One region of the Alkalihalobacterium sp. TH-98 genome, then DNA from elsewhere that is predicted to be linked to it. Evidence: riboswitches for the same ligand, from Rfam matches in the RefSeq annotation. Region 1 holds a riboswitch; the other holds the start of a gene.
What was found. A riboswitch is a leader RNA that binds a small molecule or an ion and turns the genes downstream of it on or off. The one in region 1 is predicted to bind cyclic di-AMP.
Positions count from the first base shown of each region.

Region 2: linked by a shared signal. The riboswitch ahead of AC2VNP_RS02155 (potassium channel family protein) and the one ahead of AC2VNP_RS21760 (dicarboxylate/amino acid:cation symporter) in region 1 are both predicted to bind cyclic di-AMP.

Region 1 covers NZ_JBYCKM010000058.1:29,408-32,831, forward strand. Annotated here, with positions in the region: gene AC2VNP_RS21750 (hypothetical protein) at 161-514, shown strand; gene AC2VNP_RS21755 (hypothetical protein) at 604-1,143, shown strand; cyclic di-AMP (ydaO/yuaA leader) riboswitch at 1,360-1,504, shown strand; gene AC2VNP_RS21760 (dicarboxylate/amino acid:cation symporter) at 1,591-2,844, shown strand; gene AC2VNP_RS21765 (hypothetical protein) at 2,975-3,130, opposite strand; gene AC2VNP_RS21770 (hypothetical protein) at 3,143-3,379, opposite strand.
Region 2 covers NZ_JBYCKM010000005.1:130,984-134,407, reverse strand. Annotated here, with positions in the region: gene AC2VNP_RS02160 (stalk domain-containing protein) at 1-1,256, shown strand, start outside; cyclic di-AMP (ydaO/yuaA leader) riboswitch at 1,556-1,702, shown strand; gene AC2VNP_RS02155 (potassium channel family protein) at 1,795-2,451, shown strand; gene AC2VNP_RS02150 (TrkH family potassium uptake protein) at 2,457-3,424, shown strand, end outside.

The DNA.
Region 1 (3,424 bases):
GATGGCAGAAACGCTTTTTCACTCCGAGTCAGGTGAGTATAATTCTTTGAAACCTTTTTATTTTTAAGACGTCTAAACATACAGCTTCTATCCATAGATTACAAGAGATCTAACTGTACATAGAGAAGTCAAATAGAGTAATGAACTGAGGGGAAAAGAAATGGATTTGTATGAAGAAAAAGGTCGAACCCTATTATTAGAAGTTATCGGAGTACTATTGATTTTAGCGATCATTTCTTTTTTGGTCGAACCAGATGCTGTTTCACTTTTTGTACTTTTACTTAACATTGGTTTGTGGGTCTTGATGTATAAAGGATATTTTTGGGCTAAATTGGTTACGGTCATTTGGCTGCTTATAGGTGCAATCTCTGGAATAGTACTACTAATGATCTATCCAACAACTCTTGGTGAAATGGTTTGGCTGATTATACAAGCTGTTATATACATAAGTACAAGTTTCATTTTAATATTTTCAAAGAGGATCTCGGCATATATGCTGTACAAGGAAAATTAATATAATCATCAATATACTATAATTCAATTGTGAATTTAAACGTTTTAAACATTGGAATGAAAAAATATAAAAAATTGGTGGGACGCTAAATGAAATTTAATATTAATTTTCTTGGATTAGTGTTAGTACTGTTATTAACAATTCCAGTTACGGGTTGCTCTAATGATACCAACGAACAAAAATACTTGGATGAAGAGGAAAATTTAGAATTTGAAGTTCAGTATATTCGTACCAATGCATTCGATGACAGAAAGAGCTATCCCACTGTTTCTCTAGTTACTTCAACCGAAGAATTAAGCGCATATTATATCGAGAACAAAGATGCCTACGATTTAGAAAAAAAAGAAGTAGTTTATTCGGATACAACCATTGGTTTTTTGGATGCAGTAGAGAAATATAACGATGAATATTTCAAAGATCATGTTGTCGTGTTTGTGTTATTACAAGAAGGTAGCGGATCTATTCGGCATGATATTACAGACGTCAAACGTAATAAAAGCCTTGTCGATATTAGTGTCAAAAGAACTGTACCCCAATACACAACAGATGATATGGCAGAGTGGCATGTCATGGTTGAGCTAAAAAAAGATTCATATAATGCTTCTGAAATTAAAATAGTATTTGAATAGGAATGCTTGATGTTACTAGACACCGCGTGAATTGGTGGGACGAGAGGATGATACGAACCTGCGTAGGATTAATGATTTCAGGAAGTAACCACCTCATTATTTTTCCACATATAAAAGTAGTAGAACTGCTCCTACACTATTTAAATTTTGACGAATATTGACGAGCTCTTAAACATAATAATATAATGTAATAATATAATAGTATAATAATGAAGAATTAAATAACAGCTTAATCCTGAAAAGGAGCGGGGGAACCATCATATAGTAAAAATACTATTGGGGTGAATCCTTAATAAGGTAGGGAACCTTCTCTGTTCCCGAATCCGACAGCTAACCTCGTAAGCTACTTTAGAGAACTATGCTTTTTAATTGTGACGTAATAAAAGCCATGATGGAGTTCTCTTCTCATGGCTTTTTTTATACTTAAAAACTTAATAGGAGGAACAAATGAAACCAAATAGTAATCTTACAAAAAAGATCATCATTGCACTAATTCTTGGTATTTTCGCTGGATTTGCGCTTAATTTGTTTGCACCAGCGGCATTTGGTGTTGTCGATAAATATGTACTTTATCCATTAGGGCAACTCTTTTTAAATTTAATTAAAATGTTAGTGGTGCCACTTGTATTTATCTCCATCACTTTAGGGGTGGCAGGACTTGGTGACCCGAAAAAGTTAGGGAGAATTGGTGTTAAAACAATTGGGTATTTCCTAGTCACGACTACAGTTGCCATTATGATTGCATTAGGCGTTGCTTCTGTATTGCAGCCGGGCTTAAATGGGAACTTCGATACTGAAAATGCACAGTTTGAGGCAACTGAAGCACCACCTGTTGTGGATACATTGCTAAATATTATCCCAACCAACCCAATTGATTCCATGTCTAGTGGAAATATGCTTCAAATCATTGCATTTGCTGTGTTCATTGGTCTTGCACTTGGTGTATTAGGTCAAAAAACAGAGGGGATCTATCGCCTTGTGGAACAAGGTAATGAAATTATGATGTATCTTGTTAATTTAATTATGAAATTAGCTCCGTATGGCGCCTTTGCTCTTATCGCATCTGCGATCGGAAAACAAGGCTGGGAAGCTTTTGAAGTGATGGGTATGTATTTTATTGCCGTCATGATTGCATTATTTATTCACGCGCTACTCACTTACGGAACAGCGGTGTCAGTGCTTGGAAAAATGAACCCAATTAAATTCTTTAAAGGGTTAGCTCCTGCCATGTCTGTTGCATTCAGTACATCGAGTAGTAGTGCAACTTTGCCTATATCAATGGAAACGGCTCAAAAAAATCTAAACGTACCAAAATCAATTAGTAGCTTCGTTCAACCTCTTGGCGCGACGATTAATATGGATGGAACAGCGATTATGCAAGGTGTAGCGGTTGTCTTTATCGCACAAGTATTTGGTGTGGATCTATCTATCAATGAAATTCTCATTGTTGTTTTAACAGCTGTCCTTGCAAGTATTGGTACTGCAGGTGTTCCTGGGGTTGGATTAATCATGCTGGCTATGGTGCTAAAATCAGTAGGATTACCAGTGGAAGGGATTGCCCTCATCATTGGTGTTGATCGACTTCTAGATATGACGAGAACCGCAGTTAATATTACTGGTGATGCATCATGTGCTGTCATTGTTACAGAAACTGAGAAAAAGCATGATTTAGATAACGGTAATAAAAGTGTTTCTGTTTAATAATGAAGTTTTTTAACGGTAACGGTTTTAGAACAAAAATAAAGAATATATAAACGAAACACACCAATTTTCACATATGTTGGTGTGTTTTTTTATGGGCTTTAATTGTTGACTTGTGTGCTAAAGGTTTTTATTTGCGCATGGATCCCGCTTCCCTAGAAGTCATTGCCCCTTGGCCTTGGCTTACATCTTTTTGGATTTCTTGTTTTACTTTGTGCGGATCAGTTCCAGCAAAATTGGGTGTCATCATAGGATCCGATTTTGAATTCGGTTTTTGATTTAGCATTCAAGTCCCTCCTTATATCAGTTCACCCTTAGGTTTCGTAAAGATTTTTCCATTATTTAACTCGACCCATTCTATTTTTTGAGCCGCTTCTTCATCTTCACCATATTTTTCCGTAAAAGCTTGCTTCGTTTCAAAAACTTCCATTACACCATCATCTAGAAATGTGAGCATTCGATATGTATTTAAACCGAAAAAGTCAGAAACTGCTATTAATTCACCGATATCGATTTTGTTAGAAAAATTATTCATGATTTCCTCTCCTTTTGTTAGAAGGGATGTGTCGTTCCACTTTTA
Region 2 (3,424 bases), on a different contig from region 1:
TGTGGGGATATAATCCTCCAAACGCATGGCAATTAAAAGGGCAACCTGATGAGGATTTCGAACCGATCCCCGTAATCGCTAATTACGGGTCAGATCGTATTGTTTTTGATGAAACGAAAAGACGGGATAACTGGTATCGGAAATTTACTTCATACCAACATTCCGTAGATTTTTTAACGGGTACATTACTAGTTAATCAACGTTATCGATTTGCTATACAAAACTATCAATCTAGGATTAACAACGGTTGGGATCCTCGTGAAGCATCGAGACAATATCTATTTGAAATTGCGAATGCAGGATATAACCACCTAGGTGGAAATTATTACAGGGACGTTGTCGGAAGAATTATGGATCAATGGGACTTACATCGACATGATAAAACGGCAACGGTAAATGAAACAGATCAAAAACCAATTTACGGGATTTACCACACAGTTGTATCGGGGGATACAATATGGAAACTGTCTCTTGCATATGGAACTACTGCTCAGGCTATTACATCGGCTAACAACTTGACTACGGATGTCCTTCTTGTAGGACAAGTTTTATTCATCCCAGTGTCTCAACAACCCGTTACCGATTCAGTGAAGAAAGAAGCGAACGCAATACCCCAACCTGTCGCTACTCAACCCACTATACAGCAACCAACAACTCAACCAATCCCAGCAAGTAATACCGTTAAACCAGCAAGAGTTGGTACACAAGTGACAGCAAGGGTCAATGTTAGTGTCGCAAATATTCGAAGAAGTGCAACAACGAATTCTGCTATAGTTGGAAAAGTTCGCTCAGGTCAAAACGTTAATATTCTTGGACGTACTGGTAACTTCTATAGAATACAGTCAGGATCAACGCGTGGGTTTATCCATGCCAACCTACTCACAATAAATCAAACTCTTTCTGCTAATGGTCAAATTGCTGTAGTAATTAACGGTAAAGTTGCTAATGTACAAGGTAATCCACTAACACGAAACAAAACCGTTTATGTTCCACTCAAAGGGGCAGTTGAAAATCTGAAGATGACTTATAGATGGAACAAAACAACAAACGCAATTACTGTAAGAGACACGAAAAAAACGATAAATATGACAGTAAATAGTAAACAAGCCAAATTAAACAGAAAAAACATTACACTTACTCGTCATCCCGAAATCCTTCATTCCAGAGTCTATGTTTCAATTCGAACTCTAAATGAAACACTTTCGTCAAAATCACATTGGGACTCAAAAAACAGGATTGTCTGGATTCATCAATAAAGTAAAGAAACATTTATATTTTGAACCCAAATAGGAGATCGTTCTATGAAGGATAAATTGTTTTTTTTAGAGCCAAATAGGTTCGAACATACAATAGTGACCAAGTAGAAACGATCTACATGGTCATTTTTTGTAAAAAATTAACAAAGACACCGTATGATGAAAATGAATGATATTATGCTACTAGGAGCGTGACTAAAAGAGGCTGTTGTGAACGTTAATTTTTTCAAAATGATATTGACAACTTTGATTTGGAGGAGTAAATTAATCTCCATAATAAAAATAATTAAATACCTAGTACCTTTTATTCGCTGAATCTATATGAGCGGGGGAACCAATTTTGACATAGCAATATGTCTTGGGGTGAATCTTATTTGTGAAATAAGAGGGGATACTCTCAGTCCCTAATCCGACAGCTAACCTCGTAAGCGTTACTTTTCTTGTTAGAGAGAAGGGTCTATGGATAAGCCAAAGACCATTCTATTTGTGATGGTCTTTTTTTGTATGGGGTACGGTGGTAAAAGGAGAGAAGAGAAATATGAGAAAACAGTTTGCAGTTATTGGCCTTGGCAGGTTTGGGAGTAGTGTTTGCAAAGAATTGTATAAGCTAGGCCATGAAGTCCTTGCGATAGACATGAATGAGGAGAAAGTGAACAACATGACACAATTCTCAACCCACAGTGTAATCGCAAATGGTACAGACGAACACGCTTTACAATCATTAGGAATTCGTAATTTCGACTTTGTCATTGTCGCGATCGGGGACAACATTCAATCTAGTATTCTATGTACATTAATTCTCAAAGAGATGGGTGTGAAAAACGTCTGGGTAAAAGCTCAAAATTATTATCATCAACGTGTACTTGAAAAAATCGGTGCAGATCGGATCGTTCACCCAGAGCAGGATATGGGTATTCGAATTGCTCAACATCTCGTCTCAGAAAAAATAATTGACTATATTGAACTGTCAGATGAATACAGTATTGTGGAATTAATAGCTAGTGAAAAAGTAGCAGGTAAATCACTTGCTCAGCTAGATATCCGTGCGAAATATGGCTGTACGATACTTGCAATAAAACGAGATAAAGATATTAATATATCGCCTTTCCCTCAAGACCTAATTGACAAAAACGATATATTAATTGTTATAGGTCATAAAAACGATCTCAAGAGGTTTGAAGAAGAGGGACTGTAATGAAAATGTCGAACTTATTTTCTTCAAACCAAATGAGAGGGAAAGTTATACATCTTTCACCTCCACAAATTTTAGCATTAAGCTTTCTCGTTTTTATTGCAATTGGAACCATCTTATTAAAATTACCCATTGCATCTACCACCTACATCTCGTGGTTAGATGCCTTATTCACAGCAACGTCTGCAATTACCGTTACAGGATTGGTCGTCGTGGATACAGGAACTGATTACACGGTTTTCGGTCAGGTTGTCATCATGGGCCTCATTCAACTCGGTGGTCTTGGGCTTATGACTTTTGCTGTGCTTATAATAATGATGCTCGGAAAAAAGGTTGGATTACAACAGCGGATCTTAATTCAAGAAGCTTTTAACCAAACGTCCATTGGGGGATTAGTTCGTTTAATTAAAATCTTAGTCATATTTACACTAATTATAGAAATTATTGCTTTTGCTATACTCTCGATCCGATGGGTACCCGAGTATGGGTGGCAAGAGGGGATGTACCAAAGTCTATTCCATACGATTTCCGCTTTTAATAACGCTGGGTTTTCATTATGGTCCGATAGTCTTTCAGGTTATGTTGGTGATCCTGTTGTTAACCTGGTAATTACAGCTTTATTCATTACAGGTGGGATTGGATTTACCGTACTAGCTGATCTGTGGTATAAAAAGAATTTTCGGCGATTATCGTTACATTCAAAGCTTATGATTGTTGGAACATTTGCTACGAACATCATTGCGATGCTTGTCATTTTTGCTTTAGAATATGCAAACCCAGCCACTTTAGGGAGCTTGCCACTTTCAGATAAGTTATGGGGAGCTTATTTCCAAGCTGTGACCCCTCGAACAGCAGGATTTAACACACTTGAAATCGGCGATATGACAACCGCCTCAATCTTGCTCATATTGTTACTGATGTTTATCGGAGCAGGAAGCGCATCAACAGCGAGCGGTATCAAATTAACAACGTTTTT